4 regions of the Bacillus sp. V33-4 genome follow, and region 2 is predicted to be linked to each of the others. Evidence: riboswitches for the same ligand, from Rfam matches in the RefSeq annotation. Region 2 holds a riboswitch; each other region holds the start of a gene.
The links. Region 2 has a riboswitch for S-adenosylmethionine ahead of CVD23_RS12155 (Fur-regulated basic protein FbpA). Riboswitches for the same ligand answer to the same signal wherever they lie in the genome.
Positions count from the first base shown of each region.

Region 1 (6,043 bases), on a different contig from region 2:
CTAACGGACTGTATGCGCCTGTCCCAATCAATTCAAGATCACTTAATGCGATTCCATCCAGCTCAATCTGTTTGGCAATTTTTTTATAATCAAATGAAGGATTCCAGCGATTGATTAATGTTCCCCCATGCGGAAAGCTTAATGTCATATTAATTTCCTCCTGTCCTTTTCAAAATCAAGTATCCTTATAGGAAAAATAGGTTTTTCAGCTAGATGCCTCCGCCTTTTTCATAAATAATCCTACCGTCTTCTCTTATTGTTTTCGCCAAGCTAAGCGTTCCAAGCGTTGCAGCACAAACACTGAATAAAACAATCACAGAATATAGGTCACTCTCGACAAATATCTTCACAAAGCTGTATGAAACCACCAGCGAGACGATTGGCGAAACGATCCATACTTTAAGAATTTTGTTGATGATTTTCTTTTTCAAAATACCCCATCCATTTTGCGATGCGCCGATTCCAATAATAGCTGTGCTGGTTACCTGTGTCAGCGGAACGGGCAGGCCGTAAATGGAAGCAAGGATAACCAGGAATGCCCCGGTTCCTGAAATCGCGCCGCCTTCCAGCAAGGAGAAGTTAGTAATCTTTTTCCCATTTGTTTGCAAGACACCCCCGCCCATAAATATCGCACCGAGGGCGATAAATAAGCCGCCAATGAGAATACCTGTATGAATCGGTACGATTCCAGCGCCTACCAACGGCCCAACCGCATTGGCAACATTGTTCATGCCCGCTGAAAAAGCTTCAAAGAATCCAACAATGATCACAAATACAGCGAGCGTTTTTTGCATCTTTTCATTTTTCAAGCCCGGATAGTGCTTCTCCAGCTTTTTTATAAACTTTCCTAACAGAAGTGCAATCGCAAACCCTGCAGCAGGAACGATAATCCAAAAGCTGACGATGACCAAAATATTATTGATGTACAAAGCCTGATAGGCAATTCCCACACCGACAACAGATCCAACGGTAATTTCACTGGTCGAGAGCGGTATCCCCATCAGGTTGGCGATAAATAAAGATATGGCTGCTGAGGATAGGATGATCAACACCACTTTTACGGTCAGCAGCGACTGCGGAATAATGTCTGTTCCAATCGTTTTGACCACTTCACTCCCGCCCACGGCAGCCCCGGCAAAAATAGCAATTCCGCACAATACCAATGCCTTTCTCCTGCTTGGAATAGCGCCCGAACCGTATGCGATGCTAATCGAAGCCGCTGCCCCGCTCGCTCCAATATTCATCGCAAAAAACAGGGCGACGATACAAGTTATATAAGTTAGGATCATATTGATTACCTCTTATTGATGAAGTCCGCATTCAATTTTATTCTGGCCGGTCCATCGGCCTGACCTCAAGTCCCCGCTATTGAAAACAGGTGCAGTGCACGTCTTGCAGCCGATACTTGGGTAACCATGATCATGGAGAATGTTATACGGCAAATTGTTTTTGTGGGCGTAACGCCAAATATCCTTCCACGTCCAATGGATGAGCGGGCAAATCTTCACCGATTGAAAGCGGTGGTCTTTATTGATAAATTGTGTATGTTTCCTTGTTTCGGATTGTTCTCTCCTTAATCCCGACAGCCATGCCGCTGTTCCTGAGAGCACGCTGTTAAGCGGAGTAACTTTTCGAAGTTCACAGCATTTGTTCGGGTCGCTCTTCCATAGTTCATCCCCGTATGTGTGCGCCTGTTCTTCCAGAGACAAATCGGGTTTGTTCAGTTCAATGACTAATTGCGGATATTTCTCCTTCACTTGGTCAATTAACTTGTAAGTCTCCGCGAAATGAAGTTCAGTATCGAGAAAAACGATTCTCGCTGTTTCATTTACTTTGGAGATCAAATCGATTAAGACAATTCCTTCAATCCCAAAACTGCAGGCATAAACAAGGTTTCCCTCTCCATAATGCGAATACGCCCACTTAAGAACGTCTAAGGCCCCTTTTGTCTCGTTAGCATACGAAAAGTCCAGTGCCGAAAATGTATCAAAATTTTGATACGTGATTAATTGCGCCAAATCAATCCCTCCAAATTCCAAAAAAAGAGACAGTTCTAACCGGTAAGGTTAAAACTGCCTCTAGTTTATCTAGTCAGCAAGCTCACTTAATTCTAAGTTTTTCATTTTTTTCAATTTGCACGACTACACCGTCCTGAACAACCAGTGTGATTGAACCGTACTTCATCCCCGCCAGGATTTCCTGCAAATGCGAATAAATTTCATCGAACTGATTTACTTTCTTTCCCAAGCAAGCCCCTCCTTCTAAATAAAAAAACCTTTCCACTTCGGAAAGACTCATCAGGTAAGAATATGTTTACCTTATCTTCCAAAATGGTTTCACATTTTGTTGGATTTAGCACCTTGCTTGTTCAGCAGGTTGCCGGACTTCATCGGGCCAATTCCCTCCGCCGCTCTGGATAAGTTTATTTTTTCTAAATTTTAACACAAAGGAATTCCATGTCAATACTTTAAAGTACTGAAATGAAAAATAGGAATTTAGTCCAGTAGAACCGATCAAAGCTACGAAAAAGATTAATTCCTATAATTCCGATGAGTTCTATTTAAATTAACAGGATACCAGTTAGTTGTCAATCGTAATTTTTAAGTTTCTCTTTCCCTGGTACGTACATATGATGCAATACAGACAATTTAAAATTTTTTCAAAATCTGATGATTTGACATTTTTAGCGGCTCGTAAACCGTCATGAAAGACTATCTCAATTCTCTACGTCCACCCTATTTTAAAAAAGAGTGATTTTCTTAATTTTTAAAAAATGGTTGACACAAGTATGTGGATGTTGTAAATTTTAGTCAATTGAATACAAACGATTTCTTATCGAGAGAGGTTGAGGGAATGGCCCGAAGACACCTCAGCAACCATCAATGCCCTAATAGCATTGAAAAGGTGCTAAATCCTGCAAGTTTTTTATGAACTTGAAAGATGAGAAGAACGGCTGCGTCCAGCATACAAAGTCTTCTTCTTGAAGGCTTTTTTTATTTCTTAAAGGAGTGGTGGCAATGTACAAAATAGATACGAAGCTGGCCCAAATCGGCAACAGGAGCGATATTACAGGATCGGTAAGTCCGCCTGTTTACTTCTCTACGGCCTACATGCATGAAGGGATCGGCGAATCATCCGGCTATGACTATATCCGAACAGGCAACCCAACCCGCCAGCTCCTCGAAAAAGCGATCGCAGACCTTGAACATGGTGACCAGGGTTTTGCCTGCAGTTCGGGCATGGCAGCGATTGCCACATTGCTATCATTGTTTCAATCAGGCGATGAGTGGATTGTCAGCAAAGATTTATACGGTGGCACATATCGATTGCTTGAACACGGTTTCAGGAAGTGGGGATTAACGTGTCAATACCTCAACACAAGCTGTGTTGAGGAGTTGGATAAAAAAATAACTCTACAAACGAAAGCCATTTTTATTGAAACCCCAACCAATCCCCTAATGGAGCAAACCGATATTGGCGCTATTTCAGAGCTGGCCAAAAAGCATGGATTATTGCTGATTGTCGATAACACATTTTATACACCCATTCTCCAGCAGCCCCTCCTTCTCGGCGCTGACATTGTCATACATAGCGCCACCAAGTACCTCGGCGGTCATAATGATGTGCTGGCCGGGTTGATTGTTGCCAAAGGTAACGATTTATGTGAAGCTCTTGAATTCCACCATAATGCAGCGGGCGCAGTGCTCAGCCCTTTTGATTCATGGCTGTTAATCCGCGGCATGAAAACTTTAGCGCTCCGGATTGAAAAACACGAGGAGAATGCAAAGAAGCTTGTTCAGTACCTTTCAAGCCATGAAAGTGTAACAGATGTCCTTTACCCCGGCAGAGGCGGGATGATTTCTTTCAGAATCAAGGATGAGACATGGGTGAACCCTTTTTTAAAAGGATTATCCTTGATCACATTTGCTGAAAGCCTTGGCGGTGTCGAAAGCTTTATTACTTATCCCGCAACGCAAACACATGCGGATATCCCGGAGGAAATCAGAATCGAAACCGGGGTCTGCAACCGTTTATTAAGATTTTCCGTTGGCATAGAAGCTGTGGATGATTTAATTGATGACCTTGAGCAAGCATTCAGATCCGTCGTTGAGGAGGCTACCTTATGAAAGTGAGCAGTGAAATACATTTTGAAACGAGGCTTCTGCATAATAGCCAGAAAACGGATCAGGCAACTGGTGCTGTAAGTGTTCCGATTCACCATGCCTCCACTTTTCATCAATTCGATATTGAAAACTTCGGAAAATACGATTATAGCCGGAGTTCCAACCCGACACGCGAAGCTCTTGAGGAGGCAATCGCCGATCTCGAAGAAGGCACAAGGGGCTTTGCCTTTTCATCCGGAATGGCAGCAATCTCGACAGCCTTCCTTCTTTTGTCTTCTGGTGACCATGTCGTGATTTCCGAGGATGTTTACGGAGGAACATACCGCATGGTTACAGAAGTTCTTTCGAGAATGGGAATTGAATATACGTTTGCCGATATGACAGATCTTCACGCCGTCCGGGAGGCCGTTCAGACTAATACAAAGGTTTTTTATGTTGAGACACCTTCAAATCCCCTCTTAAAAGTTACCGATATACGAGCGGTCAGTGAACTGGCAAAAGAGCACAACGCATTAATTTTTGTCGACAATACGTTCCTGACCCCGGCTCTGCAGAAACCTTTGTTATTGGGAGCCGACGTCGTCCTGCACAGTGCAACAAAATTTTTATCCGGCCATAGTGATGTTGTCGCCGGACTCGCTGTCGTCAAAGATGAGGAATTGGCCGGGCGACTTTATTTCCTGCAAAATACGATTGGTGCCGTTCTTGGTGTCCAGGACGCCTGGCTGGTATTGAGAGGGTTAAAAACGCTTCATGTCAGGCTGGAACAATCTTTAAAAAGTGCAGCCCAAATTGCCTGTTTTTTAAGAACTCACCCTGCCATTCATAAGGTGTATTTCCCGGGCTTTGAGGACCATCCACAGTATGATCTCCAGCACAGGCAGGCAAACGGAGCAGGGGCGATTCTCTCGTTTGAATTAGCCGGAAAAGAGGCACTTTACCAATTTGTCTCGAATGTTGAAATCCCTGTTTTTGCTGTCAGTCTCGGCGCAGTCGAGTCAATTTTATCCTATCCGGCAAAAATGTCGCATGCATCGATGCCGATTGAAGAAAGGAAAAAACGAGGAATCAGCGATAGTCTGCTGCGCTTATCAGTCGGTCTCGAAAATCCTGCAGACATCATTAAAGACTTTTCAGCTGCGTTGGAAACAACGATGCAACATTTCGCTCACCAAGGAGTGAAACTATGAGCTTTCTTAAAAAAATGGAAAATCAAATATTGATAGCAGATGGTGCGATGGGTACACTTTTATACTCTTATGGCACGGACTGCTGTTTTGAGGAACTGAACCTTTCCGAGCCGGAACAGATCCTAAATATTCACAAAGCGTATATCAATGCAGGCGCGGACCTTATCCAAACGAATACTTATGCAGCCAACTACTTGAAGCTGCAGCGATATGGACTGGAGGATTCAGTTAAGGAAATTAATAGTGCTGCTGTGAAAGTTGCCAGGAATGCAGCACAGGACAAAGCATACGTACTCGGAACAATCGGCGGGAACCGCGGGATAAAGCCCCATTCGATTTCGATTGAAGAAATAAAAAGGAGTTTTCGTGAACAATTATACTGTCTTCTTTTGGCAGGGGTAGACGGCCTGCTCCTTGAAACGTATTATGACCTAAAAGAGCTTGAGACCGTTTTGTCGATTGCCAGGAGAGAAACTGCTCTCCCAATCATTGCCCAGGTATCCCTTCAAGAAACAGGAATACTGCAGGACCGGACACCAATCAATGAAGCTTTTGAAAGATTAGAGCTAGCAGGTGCTGATATTATCGGGCTTAACTGCCGGCTTGGCCCACATCATATGTTGTTGACGCTCGAACAGGTGGCGCTGCCAAAGCATGCCTATCTTTCTGCCTATCCAAACGCCAGTCTTCCTGCCTATGTCGATGGCAAATTTCATTACGAAGGAGATG
Region 1 is NZ_PGVC01000026.1:37,447-43,489, reverse strand. It holds gene sat (sulfate adenylyltransferase) at 1-148, opposite strand, end outside; gene CVD23_RS10475 (inorganic phosphate transporter) at 210-1,289, opposite strand; gene CVD23_RS10470 (phosphoadenylyl-sulfate reductase) at 1,302-2,018, opposite strand; gene CVD23_RS10465 (YezD family protein) at 2,101-2,217, opposite strand; SAM riboswitch class I at 2,316-2,423, opposite strand; SAM riboswitch class I at 2,830-2,947, shown strand; gene CVD23_RS10460 (methionine biosynthesis PLP-dependent protein) at 3,018-4,127, shown strand; gene metC (cystathionine beta-lyase) at 4,124-5,314, shown strand; gene CVD23_RS10450 (bifunctional homocysteine S-methyltransferase/methylenetetrahydrofolate reductase) at 5,311-6,043, shown strand, end outside.
Region 1: it holds a riboswitch for S-adenosylmethionine, as region 2 does, so the genes downstream of both, CVD23_RS10460 (methionine biosynthesis PLP-dependent protein) here and CVD23_RS12155 (Fur-regulated basic protein FbpA) in region 2, are expected to answer to the same signal.

Region 2 (6,043 bases):
TCAAATGTTTGTACATAAAATCGATGAAGTAAAACGGAAAGAAACAAATCCAGTGGCCACTCATGCAGTGCAAACCTTCTAAATTTATATAATTTCTGCCCGTGTCGGTGTCCCTGCATGGGTTTTTAATTTTTTCCTAAAACGAGCAAATTATTTCATAATTCGAATGAGATATGAGAAAATGAAATGGAAATTTTTATAAGGAGGAAAAAAGTATGAGAAGCCTGACAGATACGACTACGTTACATAATGGAGTAAAGATGCCATGGTTCGGATTCGGTGTATTTAAAGTCAAAGAGGGTCAAGAAGTCATCGAGTCGGTCAAGGCCGCGTTAAAAGCGGGTTACCGGAGCGTTGATACTGCTGCAGTTTATAAAAATGAAGAAGGAGTCGGCCAGGCAATCAAAGAATCGGGCGTTCCCCGCGAAGAGTTGTTTGTGACGACAAAAGTTTGGAACGCGGACCAAGGCTTTGATTCTGCGCTAAATGCATTTGAAACGAGTTTAAAGAAGCTGGAGCTTGACTATGTAGATCTGTATCTTATTCACTGGCCGGTCAAAGGGAAGTATAAAGAAACCTGGAGAGCTCTCGAGCAGCTTTATAAAGATGGAAGAGTTCGCGCAATTGGCGTAAGTAATTTTCATATCCACCACCTACAGGATCTTCTTGCAGATGCAGAAATTAAACCGATGGTCAATCAGGTTGAGCTGCATCCATTGCTTGCACAAATTGAGCTGCATGAGTTTTGCAAAAATCAAGGCATCCAAATGGAAGCATGGTCACCATTGGCACAAGGTGAATTGCTCAATAACAATGCCCTGAAGGAAATTGGCGCTAAATACCATAAATCACCTGCACAAGTCATTCTTCGCTGGGATTTGCAGAGAGAAATAGTTACGATTCCTAAATCAATCAATGAAAATCGGATCATCGAAAATGCGAACATTTTCGATTTCGAACTTTCACGGGACGATATGGAAAAGATAAACTCGTTAAATGAAAACCGTCGCGTCGGAGCAGATCCAGACAATTTTGATTTTTAATGACAGAATTGATTTCATAAAAGGAAAAACGGTTTTGTTATTGAGAATATATGGATGACCCATTCTCTTGATAAGCGTTGCCCAAATTCTGGTTTTGTCACATTAAAAAATTGACAATTAATCTCGTTTCATATATAGTAAATGACAATATAACCGCATATGTTTACTTCTTATCCAGAGAGGTGGAGGGATTTGGCCCTTTGATACCTCGGCAGCAGACTCTTAAAGAGCACTGTGCCAATTCCAACAAGCGTTATGCTTGGCAGATAAGACAGGATTGGATATAACGCCAACCTCTTCTTATTGTTACGGAATGGACGATAGGAAGGGGTTTTTATTTTACCAAAAACCCACTAAACCAATCGGAATAAATGAGAATAGGAGCAAGTATAAAGTGAAAAAAATAGATTGTTCTGCCGAACTGGAAAAGGAAATTTTCATCGCCAAGCTGCTGGACCTCGGCATTTATAAAAAAGGGGACCGCCAACTGTTTGAATTATCGCTCGATGACCTCACGGAGGAATATGAAAGAATTATGAATGTAAAAATTTTTGAATGAGAGGAAGAGGATTTATGATCGGTCACATAAATATACCATGGAAGAATCAAATGCTTGCTGCTTCGATTGATTTTCCCGTATCATTTCAGCAAGGGGCTTCCTATCCACTCGTCATCATTTGCCATGGGTTTACCGGGAGCAGGATCGGTGTCGATCGTCTGTTTGTTAAAACGGCTCAACATTTAAATCTTGATCAATGTGCCGTGCTGCGATTTGATTATGCTGGATGTGGAGAAAGCTCTGGTGAATATGGAAAAAATGGTTTGTGTGAGCTGATTGAGCAAACAGAAGCAGTTATTGATTATGCTTTTGAGCAGAACGCCCTCATTGTGGAAGAAGTGTTTTTATTGGGGCACAGTCTTGGAGGGGCGGTGGCCTTGTTGACCGCAGCAGGGGATGCAAGAGTTCGTAACCTGATTCTTTGGTCAGCAGTCGCAAATCCGGACATTGATATTAAAATGATTGTCGGGAAAGAGAGATTGCAGGAGTTGTCAAAATCTTGCCATGTAGACTATTTGGGTTATTACCTGACAGATAACTTTTTTAACTCTTTGGAAAAGTATAAGCCGTTAACCGTGGCGCGGGAATTGACCGGAAATGTACTGCTTATTCACGGAACCAATGATGATGAAATTCCGGTAGAGTATTGCCGTCTCTACGAAAAAGCTTTTTCTAAAAGAGGGAAAGGAACATGTCAAAGGAAAGAAATCAGCGGTGCCAATCATACATTTTCCGATGCTGAGCACTTTTCTAAATTAATTTCGGTGACAAGGGCATGGATCAAAGCCAGAAAAAGTGAATCCAGTTTCTCTGATGTTTCTTAACAAATTTAACCAAAAAGCATAACAACTATGATGGCTTTATGCTTTTCTTATTAATTGTTCCCTTACACTCACCAAAAAGCAGAGCCGACTAAAAGCCGGCACTGATCTTTTATAATATTCTTCTTCCTTGTTGTGATAGGGCATAGTAAATGCCGTGCTGCAAAGTCTGAAAACAATGGTATTGGCTTAATTTCACTTTTACTTCCGTAATTTGCATGCTGATCTCCGCAGACATACCGACCAAAATCGTCTCTGTTCCAATCAACCTGGCAGCAGCTGCAAGTTTAACGATTAAATCAATCGCATAATTATTCAAGCTTTGATGTAAAGCCGTCAAATCAAGAACCAAATATTTTGCCTGGTAATGGGGGAGGCGGTGCAGTGTTTTTTCAATTAGCTCATCGGAACGAAGATCATCATATTGACCGAGCAGGGGAACAACGACAATTTCCTCCAAGACCGGAATAATCGGTGAAGAAATATCGCTAATTAAATCCGTTAAATTTTTTGTTCGTTCTTCAACAAGTTTTTCCAGCTTTTCAATCTCTTCTGTTTCTCGTCTTCTCGCAAGTTGGTGAATATTTTGGTCAACAGTGACGGTAGAAGGGAAGTATTCAAACTTGCAAAAATCATCGCCCTCAATTTGGCTCTGGAGAATGTTATAGCCGATATTCTCGCCAAACAGACCAGACAGCAAGCCTGCAAAATGGCTGGGAAGAAAAGATCCGGCACGGGTCTTTTCCTGGGCTTTATTAATTTTATATTCCCATGAGTTTTTCATTCGAATAACAGCCGTCTTGTCGGTTTCACTAATTTCGTCTACAACAATTCGGCCCCAGCCTGCAGAAGCATATGTATTTGTGAGTGCTGAAACGATTGCTTCTATACGTAAAGACATACTCTGGAAATATTCACCAACAACGATTCCCTGTCGAAAGCCCGCAGCTTGAATCACAAGATTTGCTGCATCATCGCCAGAAACTTCTTCAATTGCATCAAAAAAAGTTTTCATTGCCGACGAAATCCAAAATAGGACTGCATCGTCCTTTTCGAATAAAAAGGTTCCATTCTCAAGATCCCATTGAAAATTTAATCCGCCTGCATCGATTTCTAAAGGTTTGTTTTCCAATTGCCTGCTTCCTCTCAAACGTATATTTGCATTCATTATATATAAATTAAACGATAATGCAAAAAAGAAAGGATTGAATTATTGATGGTAAAAAATTCTCGGTCCAGCATAAAACAAGATTTTCTCGATATCGGTATTAATAATAATTGTTCACGCTTGTACATATAACGCACAAAAAAACCGATCCCGGGCAGGGACCGATTGTTAGACATTTAATAATTCGTCACTGTTAATAACTTCTCTTTCGGTAATAATTCTCTCAATTTCATAGCCTTCGAGTGTCTCTTGTTTGAGAAGGGCTGCTACTAAATTACGAAATTGGAAATCATGTGCTTTGATTAAAGTTTGTGATTTTTCAAGGGCGTCGTCAAATAATGCTTGCATTTTCGCTTCTTTTTCCCCTTTATTAAAGGTTAACGAGAAACCTTCCTGAAGCAAGCCGGTGTCAACCATTTGCTCGATCATGTGCTTCGCTTGTTTGACATCGCCGCTGACCCCAATGCTATGCTCGCCTAAATGCAATCTTTCTGCCAAACCGCCGGCGAGGATCATTGCGATTTGATCCAAAAGCTCGCTTGTAGTAGACAGATGAAGCTCTTTTGGAATTGGTGCCACATAACCAAGCGCATCTCCACGCGGGATTATGGTTGCTTTTCTGACAGAGCCAGGTTTTGTTAAAGCGGCAACAAGAGCATGTCCAGCTTCATGAATAGCGACACGCCGTTTCGTTTCAGCATCCTGTAATGTCCGTGACGTGCTGCCAAGAATCGTTCGGTCTAAAGCGTAATCCAGATCATTTTTTTTGATCGAATCCTGTCCGTTACGAACAGCCCGCCTGCTTGCTGTTTCAAAAAGTGATTCCAATTCGGCACCGGAAAAGCCTGATGTGCTCTCAGAAAGCTCATTCAAAGATGCCATTACGTCAGCAGCAAGTTTTTTCCCTTTCGTATGGATGTCGATAATCTCCCGGCGTCCTTTTGTATCAGGAAGCGGCACATGGAAGGAAAAATCGATCCGGCCTGGTCGGAGAAATGCTTCATCCAACATATCCTTCCTGTTGGTTGCTGCAATAAATAAAATTCCATCATTGGAGTGCCCGCCATCAAGCTGGACGAGCAATTCAGTTAAAGTTTTCTCGCTTTCCTCACCGCCGTGGGGCTTTCTTTTACCTGCAAGAGCATCCACTTCGTCTATGAATATAACAGCGGGAGACTGCTTGCGGGCGTTTTGGAATAAGCTGCGAACGCGGGAAGCACCAACACCTACAAACATTTCATTGAAGCTGGAACCGCTTGCTGAGAAGAAGGCTGCCCCGAGTTCATGGGCAATCGCCTGTGCAAGCAGTGTTTTGCCTGTGCCGGGAGGTCCGTACAGCAGGATTCCCTTTGGAGGCTTTATGCCAATTTTGGCAGAACGATCCGAGTCTTTTAATATTGTGAGGGTCTGGATGATTTCTTCTTTCATTTCATCCTGAAGACCACCGACATCATTCAATGAGATGGAAGGAAGAGGTCGTGCTTTCGTCACACTTTGTTTGTTCGTTTTTGTGGCACTAAAGCTTCCTTTTTTCTGTAAAATGATCGCTGTAGCAACCAGCAAGATGACCAGACCGCCCATTAGTAGACTTCCATAGCCGCTGCCGGCAGAATAACTATATTGAACATTGTAGTTTTCAACAAGCTTTGTAGCCATTTGGCTTCCGGGCGGGATTTGCGAAACAAACTTCCCGTTGTCCGTTGTCAATTCTAATGTGCCGTTTGCCTCTTCGTGCAAAGTTACCGTCTTCCCGTTCTGTTGTTGGATCATCTTTTCCATAGAGGAAAAAGGGACAGCAGTAAATTTACCCGGCTCATGAATAATCCAAATACATGCTGATACTATAACAATAACCGCTGCGATGAGCGGAATAATTTTATGTTTGAACTTTGAATTAGATTTCAATCACTTCAGCTCCTTCATGAATCTATATACCATTATAAGAGAATGAGAGGCCAATTGAATAGGGAATAGGACATAATCTTTATTGGTGGATGTTGGTAATCAATTGATTGCAATGGTATGTGCTGTCTCGGACTAGCTATTATTTTCTTTTCTTGGTATCTTCCTATGGTTATAATAGAAATGAATGTTAACGTCACGGAAACCCCCAAGCCTTATAGAACCATGAGTGGAGCAAAGGAGGAAGCAGAAATGAAAGTGTTATGGGATTTGGACGGAACAATCATCGATTCATGGCCGACACTTGTTGAAGCATTCATCCAGGTGTCAGGAAAGGATTTAGACCGGGAAGATGTGCTGCCGCGTTTAAAATATGGAACAGCTTACTCTGATTATGGTGTGCCTGCCTATAAAATCACTGAATTCCGTGACATTGAACGGACATTTGCCCATGATCGGAAACCGCTCTTTCCTTTTGTCCAAGGTCCTGTTGCGTGCGGACCTTAATGTTCTTGTCACGCACAGGAACCGGCGATCAACTGAAGCATTG
Region 2 is NZ_PGVC01000031.1:12,268-18,310, forward strand. It holds gene CVD23_RS12145 (hypothetical protein) at 1-82, shown strand, start outside; gene CVD23_RS12150 (aldo/keto reductase) at 216-1,043, shown strand; SAM riboswitch class I at 1,211-1,316, shown strand; gene CVD23_RS12155 (Fur-regulated basic protein FbpA) at 1,438-1,602, shown strand; gene CVD23_RS12160 (alpha/beta hydrolase family protein) at 1,617-2,426, shown strand; gene CVD23_RS12165 (STAS domain-containing protein) at 2,536-3,555, opposite strand; gene CVD23_RS12170 (AAA family ATPase) at 3,760-5,496, opposite strand; gene CVD23_RS22480 (hypothetical protein) at 5,746-6,000, shown strand.

Region 3 (6,043 bases), on a different contig from region 2:
AAGGGTACATGAATACGGGCTCGCAAATGTCTTATTCGACACCGCTGGGACACATGACAAGCACTTCCAATGTCGGGAAGAGCCAAAAGGGAAAGGCATTTCATCATAAAGATACAGCACAAATTATGGCAGCAGCGAACATCCCGTATGTTTTTACCGGAACAGAAGCATTTCCGCAGGACTTGATTAAAAAGGCTGCAAAAGCACAGTGGTATGCCCAAAATGTTGGCACAGTTTACGGGAAAATATTAATAACCTGTCCATTAAATTGGAAGTCTGATGACCGCCTTGGCGAAAAAATTGTCGAGGCTGCCGTTAATTCCTGTTTCTTTCCACTATATGAAGTCGAACAGGGAATCACGGCTATTACTTACGACCCTGACAAGAAAAATAAACGCATTCCTCTGTCAGAATGGTTAAAATTAATGGGGAAAACGAAGCATTTATTGAAGGAAGAAAACAAGCAATTGTTGGCAGACTTTGAAGAAGAAGTAGAAAAGCGCTGGCAGCGTTTATCAGCAAAGCATGAGAATATTTTACTGTAAAAAAATCAGGAGAAGCGATGCAGATAACGGCATCGCTTTTCTTCATTTACTTAAGAAAATTAGTTCGTCGATACGGTGTACAGGCAAACGAAATGCTTATGTTCAAGTTAAGATAAAAAGGTTTGCGAATGGCAAATGCTTGATGGAAAAGACAGGATTTTCCCTGTTAAATGTCGAAATATTTATCTATTGAAGATTGGCAAGGAGGCAAGACAGTGAATGGAGCAATATCATACGAAGAACATCAATTCCTGAAAGAAAAAGTTGCTGCCCTCGAACACGCAAATCGATTGTTGACAGAACAGTTTAACCATGCTCCAGATGGAATGATTATATTTAACAGAGAGGGAAACATAACGGCTGGGAATTCTGCTTTCTGTAAGCATATTAATATTGACAGCAACCTTTTAATCGGAATGCCGTTGAAATCTTTAATTCCTAAAAAATATCAATTTAAGCTGGTGAAGATTTGGGCGCTATTGGAGGAAAAGGGAAGCGCAAGAGGAATTTTGCCGATTGCCTATGATGAAAAATTAACTTATTTTGAAATTAATACAAGCCAACTCCCTGTTGGGCAGGATCAGTATATTAGTATAATGAGGGATGTAACCGAGAAACAAATCATCGAAAAGAAAATTAGGAAAAATGAAGATTTATACCAGGATCTATTTGAAGAAGCGCTTGATGGGATCATATTTTGGAATGGCTGTGGAATAGTGACCCGGGCCAATCAGGCTGCATGCAAAATATTTGAATGTCCATTGGAGAATTTGCTGGGGAGAAAGCTAACGGATTTTGTTTATTCAAAAGATGATCATTTCCATAAAACAATGGATTTGTTAAAGAAAACGGGTGCCATCCGTGATGAGTTGTGTTTTCTAATGCCAAACGGACAAAAAAAATTACTTGAATTTACGTCCAAGCTCCATATTGATGGATCTAATATAACCATTGTTCGCAACGCCAGTGAACGCCATCGTATGGAAAAAGAGCTTCGCGAGAGCGAGTTGAAGTTCCGGAAGATTTTTGAAGGTGCACTTGAAGGAATTATATTATGGAATAATCATTTTGAGATCATTGATATTAACCAGACCGGCCAAAATATGCTCGGGATTTCCAGACAAGAGATTGTCGGTAAATCGTTGACGGAATTGCTGACAGAGTGCCGACTGAGCCGGCAAGAACAAGTGGAACATATGGATACCCTTCTGCAACAAGGTCAATTGAACGGTGTGGTGCAGATTAGGATAAAAAAAGAAACAAAAAAGCACATTGAGTTTTCAACAAAAAGCAACTTGATGTCGGGCTTAAATCTAATTGTTTTTAAAGATATAACAGAAAAATTGGAGATGGAAGAACAGCTCAGAAAATCTGATACTTTAACGGTTATTGGAGAACTTGCCGCTGGAATTGCCCATGAAATCAGAAATCCAATGACAGCGCTAAAAGGGTTTATCCAGTTGCTTCAGGGTAATATGAAGGATGAACATGAGATGTATTTTCAGGTGATCACAAGTGAATTACAAAGAATAGATTCAATAATCAATGAATTTCTGATCCTCGCAAAACCCCAGGCAGTAAAATTTATAGAATCGGATGTTACGAGAATTGTTAAGGAAACGGTTGAGTTGCTGACTGCCCAGGCTGTCTTGCATAACGTGCAATTTAAAACATATTATCAAGATAAACTCCCGCTGCTTTTTTGTGAGCCAAACCAGCTCAAAAAGGTGTTTATCAACATTATCAAAAATGCGATTGAAGTGATGCCGAAAGGCGGCTATATTACTGTTTCAGTTAAGCGGGCCGCAGGCGATAAAATCCATATATATGTGCAGGACGAAGGACCCGGCATCCCCGAAGAAAAATTGAAAAAGCTTGGCGAACCGTTTTATACTACAAAAGAGCGGGGAACAGGACTTGGTTTAATGGTGAGCTACAAAATCATTGAAGAGCATCAAGGAAGCATTGAAGTGGAAAGCCAGCTTGGCAAAGGGACAATCTTTCATATTTTTTTACCATTAAAGAAGGCGGGGTAGAGACTTTGAACAGGCAATATACTAGACTGCAGACCGTGATCGGTTTGTTATTCATCGTCGCTGAAAACGGGAAATTGAGCGCTGTACATATAGGGAAAGAAGACTTTGATAAACATGAAACCGGGGAGGATCTCTCAGAAAATCCGCATAATCCAGTCCTGGCTGCTGCCGTCACACAACTTGGCGAATATTTTAGCGGAACGCGAAGCAGTTTTCAATTGCCGCTAGACATAACAGGCACAGATTTTCAGCAAGCAGTTTGGAAACAGCTTGAAGCGATTCCTTTCGGGGTGACGAAAAGCTACCAGGATATTGCATCAACTATTGGCAAAGCGAAAGCGGTGCGGGCAGTCGGCCAGGCCAACAAGGCAAACAAATTCCCGATTATCATTCCATGCCACCGTGTCATCGGCCAAAATAAAACACTGACAGGCTATGCAGGCACGAGAACCGATATTAAAGAAAAGCTGCTTCGCCACGAAAAAGCTTCGTTTAAAGGTTCAGTAAGCACTTAAATGAATCAGTCCTGAAACAACATGCAAGTGCTTTAGTCGAGCAGATTGAGAAGGGCAGGGAGGGAATAAAGGAAATGGCCGAAACGAATATCGAAAGACAAAAGGTAATTGATAACTTCTTCACGCGCGATGGGAAGCTGAAAAACATTCCGGCCCAAAGGAAGAAGAAATTAATCGTATTCGAATATATGATCCGGGGTTTAACAACAGGAAAAAAATATGCGGAAAAGGAACTAAATGAGTATATAAAAAAATTTCACGAAGATTATGCAACGATCCGCCGTGAGTTTATTATCAATCATTATATGTACCGGGATAATGGAATATATGAAGTGAATCCAGAAGAGATGTGGGTAAAAATCGACGGTTAAGCGTAAATTTCCAGCCGCAGAACTGCATTCAGCGGCTGGATGAGTTTAACCAATCAGGTCTTCAATCGATTTAATAGTGCGATGATTTTTAATCAACTTACTGCCAAGCTGAAGGGCTGTCCGCTTTGCATCAAGCCTTTTGACTTTATCTTGTATGCCATCCAAGTCGGCAACATGTGACAGTCCAACCGTCCGTCGGATCAGCTCACAACCGGCAAATCCGGCAGCATCCTGAAGATATTTTTCAAGTAAATAAGCGAGAAAGCGATCGTTTGAAGAAAGCGGATCTGTATTCTGTTCTTTCCATAGTTTTGAATACTCCTGCGAAAAAGTCTTCCAAAACACTCTTATCTGGGAAGATGTTTTCCGCTGTTTTTCGGGATTGGCAATCTGTTGAAATAGCAAATTCGCCACGACTTGGCCAAGGTCAAAGCCAGCCGGCCCATAAAACGCAAATTCAGGGTCGATGACTTTTGTTTCATCGTTATTTGCAAAAATGCTTCCAGTATGCAAATCGCCATGCAGCAATGACTCTGTTTCGGTTAAAAAGCTCTTTTTGAGAAGGGCTGCCTCTAACTTTAATTCTTCATCTGCCCAGAGCTTCTCGGCATCTTTCCTCAGACCTTCTTCAAAGTCATTGGTTGGCGCATCAAAGAATGGATCGGTAAAAATCAGGTCTTCCGTGATTTTACACAGCTCCGGGTTAATAAATTTGCCAACTAGCTCCTTTTTCTCTGCAGGCTTTAAGCCATAATCAGAAGTAAAGAACAGCGTTTTAGCGAGATACTCACCGATATGCTTGGGGAGAAGTGGGAAATCCTCGCCCTGGATTAATCCGGTTCTCGCAATTGTTAAATGTGATAAATCCTCCATGACAGTAATGGCAAAGATCTCATCGCTAAAAAAGACTTCAGGAACATAATTTGGTGCCAGTTTTTTAAAAACAGACAATGCATTTGCTTCGATTGTCGCTCTTTTTAACGTTAACGGCCAGCTTTCACCAACGACTTTCGCATAGGGCAATGCTTGTTTGATGATCACACTTTGACCGGATTCGTGATCTGAAATCCTAAAGACAAGATTCAGGTTGCCATCGCCAATCTCTGATACGGTTAAAACAGAACCTTCAGGAAATAACCGCAATCTAATCGCTAAGGCGGCGGCTGAGCTTTCGGTTAAAGGTTCGTATGTTGTATTTTGTAATAAGACCATCGTTTATTCCTCCTTAGTGTGGAGGCTTTTCAGCAAATGAAAAAGCCTCTTTCTCAATGTGAAAGAGGCTTGAAGGTTATATTCTTCACGCCTCTTATCTGCCAGAAGAAAATCCTTCTGTTGGAATTAGCACCGTGCCTTAGGAGATTATCAATCCCCGGCGCATTTTAGCGCCCCATTTCACAATGGCATTACGGTCGGTTGCTGGGCTTCATCGGGCCAAATCCCTCAGCCTGCTCTTGATAAGAGAGTACTATTTTAAAATCATAATTGTTCTTCACTTGTTGATCATCATATCAATGCAAAAAGTGATATGTCAATCATTTTTTTTTAAAAATTTTTGCCGGCAAAAATCTGCACTTAATTATAGAATTCCGGTTTTCTGTCTGAGAAAATCGGGATGATTTCTCTTACTCGACGTACTTCATCCAGGTCAATTTCAGCATGCAATATTTCCTGGTCTTCGCCGGCTTCCGCAATGATTTCCCCCCACGGATCAATAATCATTGAATGTCCGGCAAAAGCATTTTTCGGATCGGATCCTGCCCGGTTGCAGGCAATGACATAGCATTGGTTCTCGATTGCCCGTGATATCAACAAGGCTCTCCAGTGGGCGAGGCGGGCAAGCGGCCATTCAGCGACGACAAACAAAGCTTCCGCTCCTTGTGCCGTATGGGCGCGAATCCATTCCGGAAAGCGGATATCGTAGCAAATCATACCGGACAGGAGCCTGTTTTCCAGCGTGAACAGGCCCTTCGAATTGCCCGCCGATAAATACAGATGTTCGTCCATAAGCTGAAAAAGATGCAGTTTGCTGTATTCATGGACTGCCTCTCCATGCTTATCGACAATGATGAGCGTATTAAAAATCCCCTCAGCCGTTTTCTTCGCAACAGACCCGCCGACAAAAGCGGTACCGTGTTGCAGTGCTGCATTCTTCAAGAAGGACTTTGTTTTGTTGGCGTCCTGATCGCCAATTACATCGAGCCGACTCAGATCGTACCCGGTCGTCCAAAGTTCAGGAAGGACGATAATATCGGGTTTTAGTTCTGCTGCATCGGCAATCAGCTGTTTCGCAGATTGGTAGTTTTGGTCTGGATTGCCAAAAGCAATGTCCATTTGAATACAAGCTATTGATAGTTTCAAAATTGTCACCCCATTCAAAAAACTAAAAAATTTCGCTTTACAAGCTGTTATTAACGTTATATCATTTGTGACTAGAATTTCAAATTCATTTTTTATAAAGCGGGTGCTAAAGTGACACGTTTTTCCCAGTCAGATTTATTAAATAGCCTGCCGAGGCAGTTTTTTGCCTCACTCGTCAAAAAGGCAGGAATATACATTGAACAGGGCCATGATGTGAT
Region 3 is NZ_PGVC01000032.1:79,088-85,130, forward strand. It holds gene CVD23_RS12560 (thiamine pyrophosphate-dependent enzyme) at 1-545, shown strand, start outside; gene CVD23_RS12565 (PAS domain S-box protein) at 761-2,581, shown strand; gene CVD23_RS12570 (methylated-DNA--[protein]-cysteine S-methyltransferase) at 2,587-3,096, shown strand; partial or broken gene CVD23_RS12575 (DUF2087 domain-containing protein) at 3,090-3,467, shown strand; gene mtnK (S-methyl-5-thioribose kinase) at 3,513-4,679, opposite strand; SAM riboswitch class I at 4,771-4,928, opposite strand; gene CVD23_RS12585 (carbon-nitrogen family hydrolase) at 5,040-5,876, opposite strand; gene CVD23_RS12590 (pyridoxal phosphate-dependent aminotransferase) at 5,937-6,043, shown strand, end outside.
Region 3: it holds a riboswitch for S-adenosylmethionine, as region 2 does, so the genes downstream of both, mtnK (S-methyl-5-thioribose kinase) here and CVD23_RS12155 (Fur-regulated basic protein FbpA) in region 2, are expected to answer to the same signal.

Region 4 (6,043 bases), on a different contig from region 2:
TTCCGCAATGTTTATTAAATCCGGGGGATACTGTGCTAGTTCCTGATCCGGGTTATCCGGATTACTGGTCTGGGGTAGCATTGGCGAGAGCGGAAATGTTGTATATGCCATTGCTTGAGCAGAACGGTTTTCTCCCTGATTATCATGATTTAAGCGCGGACGCATTAGCAAAAGCAAAGTTAATGTTCCTGAATTACCCGAACAATCCGACCGGAGCAACTGCGACCCTTCCGTTCTTTGCAGAGACCGTAACGCTTGCGAAACAGCATGACATTTGCGTTGTCCATGATTTCGCATATGGAGCAATCGGTTTTGATCAGCAAAAACCAATCAGCTTTTTGCAGGCGGAAGGCGCCAAGGAAGTCGGCATTGAAATTTACACTTTATCGAAGACGTATAACATGGCCGGCTGGAGAGTTGGTTTCGCTATTGGTAATAAAAGCGTAATCAGTGCGATCAATTTGCTTCAGGACCACCTTTATGTCAGCCTTTTTGGAGCAGTACAGGAAGCGGCGGCAGCAGCTTTACTGGAATCGCAGGAATGTGTAGAGGAACTGAACCAATTATATGAATCGCGGCGAAACACGTTTATTAACGGGCTGCAATCGATAGGCTGGGAGGTTGCAGCGCCAAAAGGTTCATTCTTCGCCTGGCTAAAAGTACCGCCTGCGTTTACATCCCAGCAATTTTCCGACTATTTGCTCGAAAATGCCCATATTGTGGTCGCACCGGGAATAGGATTTGGGCAATGGGGTGAAGGCTATGTCAGAGCAGGGCTATTAACCTCGGAAGAACGATTGCAGGAAGCAGTCAGAAGAATCGAATCTTTAGAAATATTTGATAAAGGGGATTGACAACTGGGAAATTTCCTGCGATAATCCAAATTAATTTGAACTATCATGAACATGATTATATGAAAATCGTTTTCTTATCAAGAGCAGGCGGAGGGACGAGCCCGATGAAGCCCGGCAACCGACTTGGATTATTCCAGGCACGGTGCTAATTCTTGCAGCATTCGCTGAAAGATAAGGAGATGTTAGTTTGAGATGCTAACCTCTTCTTTCTGAAGAGGTTTTTTTGTGGCCAAAATGAAAAAGTTGGCCCTCGCGTTTAAGGAAAGGATGATCGGCATGAGTGAAATAATTGCTACATATTCAGTCTATGATGCTAAACATAATCCCGAGAAGAAAGCAGAGGAAATTGCCCTCGGCTTGACGATAGGGTCATGGACAACTCTGCCCTACTTAGAGCAAAAACAATTGAAAAAGCACAAAGGGCGTGTTGTCTCTGTCGAAGGTCTTTCGGAAGAAAGCAGCAAAGAGGAAACAAAGGCACTGATTAAAATTGCCTACCCTGCTGTAAATTTTTCAGCGGATTTACCGGCGATCTTAACAACCGTTTTTGGGAAGTTATCACTGGATGGAAAAATAAAATTAATAGACTTGCAGTTTAGTGATTCCTTGAAAGCCCTTTTTCCCGGTCCCCGTTTTGGAATTGAGGGAATTCGTGAAAAAGTAAATGTTTATAACCGGCCGTTGCTAATGAGTATTTATAAAGGCGTAATCGGCAGGGACTTGCCGTACTTGCTTGCGCAGCTGAAAGAACAAGCTCTGGGTGGAGTCGATATTGTCAAGGATGACGAAATTTTGTTCGAGAACGATCTGGCTCCGTTTGCAGCGAGAATTTCCGAAGGGAAAAAGGTGTTAACGGAAATCTATGAGCAGTCAGGACAGCGGACCTTATATGCGGTGAACCTGACTGGCCGCTCATCGGCTCTCAGGGATAAGGCGAAAAAGGCAGCCGAGCTTGGGGCGGATCTATTATTGTTCAATGTTTTTGCTTACGGACTCGATATCCTTCAGGAATTGCGGGAGGACGACAGCATTGCCTTGCCGATTATGGCCCATCCGGCTGTCAGTGGTGCACTCGCTTCATCATCGGTATATGGACTGTCTTATTCGTTGTTATTAGGAAAATTATTGCGATATGCAGGAGCGGATTTATCTTTGTTTCCGTCTCCATACGGCTCGGTTGCCCTTGAAAAAGAACAGGTTTTGTCAATCGCAGAGGCTTTGACAACAGAAGATGCGTTTAAACCAGTGTTTCCAGTGCCGTCGGCAGGAATTCATCCAGGCCTCGTGCCATTATTGTACAGAGACTTTGGAAATAACAGCGTAATAAACGCAGGCGGCGGTATTCACGGTCATCCGGATGGCGCAAAAGGGGGCGGCCTTGCATTCAGGCAAGCGATCGAAGCGGTTTTAAATGGGCAATCTTTGCTGGATAAAGCAAAACAGCATGATGAGTTGCGGGCAGCGATCGAACTATGGGGCCATCAAGAGGTGACTGCATAATGAAAAAGCTTGCTGTATTTTGCGATTTTGACGGGACGATCACCGAGCAGGACAATATTATTGCGATCATGCAGAAATTTGCGCCTTCCGAGTCGGAACAGCTGAAGGAGCAGATTCTTTCCGGGCAAATTTCGATCAAGGAAGGTGTGGGAAAGCTATTCTCGCTCCTCCCCAGCTCTCTAAAGGAGGAGATTATTGAATTTGCGGTTGAACATGCAGTAATCAGGGCTGGATTTAAGGAGTTTGCCGCCTTTTTGGCTGACAAAGATATCCCGCTTTATATTGTCAGTGGCGGAATCGACTTTTTTGTAGAGCCGATTCTGGAGGGGACTGGACCAATTACAGGCTTATATTGTAACGGATCTGATTTCAGCGCTGAAAGAATAAAGATACTGTGGCCTCACAGCTGTGACAGTCACTGCTCCAACGGCTGCGGCTGCTGCAAACCTTCTGTCATCCGCAGCCTGGATGGAGAAAATCTCGATAAGATTGTCATTGGTGATTCGATCACAGATGTCGAGGCAGCCAAGCAAGCTGATTTTATTCTTGCAAGGGACTTACTTGCCAGGAAATGTGAAGAGCTCGGGCTTCCTTACAAACCATTTAATACTTTCTTTGATTGCATCGATTCTATAAGAGAGAAGATAGGGGTGAGAGCATGAGTCTTCTTCAGGAAAGGTGGCAGGAGCTCGCCGACGTCAAAGATGAACTTGCACAACGTGATTGGTTTATGGGGACAAGCGGAAACCTGGCCATTAAAGTAGGCGCGGATCCGTTGACTTTTCTTGTAACCGCGAGCGGTAAAGATAAACGGAAACGCACGAGTGAAGATTTTCTGCTTGTTGATGCAAACGGGAGACCTGCTGAAGCTACCCATTTAAAACCATCGGCGGAGACATTGCTCCATTCGGAAATTTACAAGCGCACGAATGCTTGCTGCAGCCTCCATGTCCATACAGTTGATAATAATGTCATTTCAGAACTATTCGGGGACAGGGGAGAAGTCACATTTAAAGGCCAGGAATTAATCAAAGCCTTCAATTTATGGGATGAGGATGCAGTGCTTACGATTCCAATCATTCCTAATCACGCCGATATTCCTGCTCTGGCCCGGGAATTTGCCGGGCATGTTTATGCGCAAAAAGGCGCAGTTTTGATTCGCAATCATGGCGTTACCGTCTGGGGTGAAAGTGCTTTTGAGGCGAAAAAGCTTCTGGAAGCCTCAGAGTTTTTGTTTCGCTACACGCTTCGTCTACTGGAGCATAAACCCGAGCTAATTAAAGCAGTTTAATAGAAAAGGAGAGAAGTAGTATGGCACATATTGTATTTCAAAAAACTGGTGAAAAATTAGTGAATCAAGAAGAAGTAGCAGCCTTTCTGGAAAGCCAGGAAGTCATTTATGAGAATTGGGACATCAACAAGCTTCCAGCTCACCTCCAGGAAAAATTCCTATTGTCTGACGAAGAGAAAGATGCAATATTAGCAGTTTTCAAGGATGAAATCAGCGATATTTCAGCTCGCAGGGGCTATAAAGCACATGATGTCATTTCTCTTTCTGAAAACACGCCGAATCTTGACCAGCTTCTGCAAAACTTCCAGCAGGAGCACCACCACACAGATGATGAAGTCCGTTTTATTGTCAGCGGACACGGAGTATTTATCATCCAGGGAAAAGACGGCGAATTTTTTGAGGTTTTCCTTAACCCGGGCGACCTGATTTCGGTGCCTGAAAATATCCGTCATTACTTTACGCTGCAAGACGACAGAAAAGTAGTCGCAGTGCGGATATTTGTAACTACTGAAGGCTGGGTGCCGATCTATGAAACACAGGAGATTAATTCATAAAATCAAACAGCTCCCCCGCAATTTGCGGTGGGAGCTATTTTAATTTTAAAATAAATGCTGCAGTTGATCCAGTCGACTAACATTTTAGAATCGAGAAAAATTTGTCGAAAATGATCATAGTCTGGATAGGATTATGTCGAATCCAAGTAAATATAAAAAATATTTTGTCTAATTTTGCGAATCTATTTACAACTATAGAAATTGCTGTAATAATTCTTCAGTATACAAAAAAATGTAGATAGACCGGAAGAAAAACCGGACCGGAAAGCTAAGGGGTAGGATTAGGAGGATAAATATTGTATCAGAATGGAAACAAACTGCTGGAAGAAATCCAAAGGAAAAGACAGTGCATGATTGAAAGTGCGACAATAAACGGCTTTACAAGTGAAGAAACGATTCGCTGCAGCGAGGAGCTTGATCAGCTCATTTACCAATTTCAGATTAAAATACATAAGGGACAGAAAGGCTGGGAAGAAAGCAGATTACCCTATAAACAAATGATCGTCTGGCCAAAAGCTCTTACTCCCATTTGTAAATTAATCTAATGTAAAAAGGGACCATTGTGGTCCCTTTTATCGTGCTGGACTAAGCATACACATAGATCCCCCTCTTCGGATGGAAAAACTTCAATTGGAACTTCATCCATAAAGATTCATATATATGAATTACCCAATTTAAATATTACAAAAATTCGCTCAGATGTGATTTTTGTCATTGTTAATCTGTGAATTTTTTTTATAGTAATACTAAGGTTACTTTGATTTCCAATTGATTATTATTATTAACCCGTTGACCTTTCAGCCTATGATCTACTCCAGAACTCTTTCATTTTATATCACAGCAGCAGTTGGTGCACTAAGATATTAACGTTATTCGAATGGATTGTTTTCATTTGTTTGTACTATGCCCGTGTTGCGATTCATATATCGTAATACAGACATTTTATAAATATTTATAAGGAAAGCGCTTTCGTTATGGCTTTATAAAAGGGAGGGAATGAGATATATGCATATTGTCGTCTGTGTCAAGCAAGTTCCAGATACAAAAATTATCAAAATCAATCCGAAAACGAATACCCTTGACCGCCGCAGTGCCCCGGCAATTTTAAATCCGTATGATGCGCACGCTGTCCAGGAAGCAGCGCGGATTAAAAGGGTAACAGGCGGTACCATTTCCGTTTTATCAATGGGTCCGCCCCAGGCGACTGCCGTCATTAAAAAAAGCATTGAAATCGGAGCCGACAGGGGCTATTTGATTTCTGACAGAGCTTTCGCGGGGGCAGATACGCTCGCAACTAGCTACGCATTGTCGAAGGCCTTGGAACGAATATCAAAGGAGGATCCGATTGATCTGATTATTTGCGGAAAACACGCTATTGATGGGGATACAGGGCAGGTCGGGCCTGGCATCGCCCGAAGAATCGATATACCGCCCGTTACAAATGTGATTGAAGTAGCGGAAATAAACGAGAAAGAAAGAAGCGTATTAATCAAAAGAAAGCTCTCCAATGGCTACGAATTGATTCAGACTGAATTGCCGTGTCTGCTTACTGTGGAAAAAGAAATAAACGCAATCGAATATGCGCCGCTTCCAAATATGCTGAAAGCAGCGAGGTATGAGCCAGTGATCTGGACCGTAAACGATTTGGAGGACGTGGATCGGACACAGCTTGGTTTGAAGGGCTCGCCAACGATTGTCGGCAAAATGTTTTCACCTCCAAAGCCTGATGGAGGGAAACGGCTTGAAGGTGCACCAGAAGATCAAGTAACACAATTATTGGACCTCCTGGCAGATAAAAAGGGGTTATTCAAAGTACAAGCTTAACTATTCACAATAATATAATG
Region 4 is NZ_PGVC01000032.1:85,355-91,397, forward strand. It holds gene CVD23_RS12590 (pyridoxal phosphate-dependent aminotransferase) at 1-854, shown strand, start outside; SAM riboswitch class I at 926-1,032, shown strand; gene mtnW (2,3-diketo-5-methylthiopentyl-1-phosphate enolase) at 1,131-2,354, shown strand; gene CVD23_RS12600 (2-hydroxy-3-keto-5-methylthiopentenyl-1-phosphate phosphatase) at 2,354-3,016, shown strand; gene CVD23_RS12605 (methylthioribulose 1-phosphate dehydratase) at 3,013-3,645, shown strand; gene CVD23_RS12610 (1,2-dihydroxy-3-keto-5-methylthiopentene dioxygenase) at 3,666-4,199, shown strand; gene CVD23_RS12615 (aspartyl-phosphate phosphatase Spo0E family protein) at 4,496-4,744, shown strand; gene CVD23_RS12620 (electron transfer flavoprotein subunit beta/FixA family protein) at 5,205-6,023, shown strand.
Region 4: it holds a riboswitch for S-adenosylmethionine, as region 2 does, so the genes downstream of both, mtnW (2,3-diketo-5-methylthiopentyl-1-phosphate enolase) here and CVD23_RS12155 (Fur-regulated basic protein FbpA) in region 2, are expected to answer to the same signal.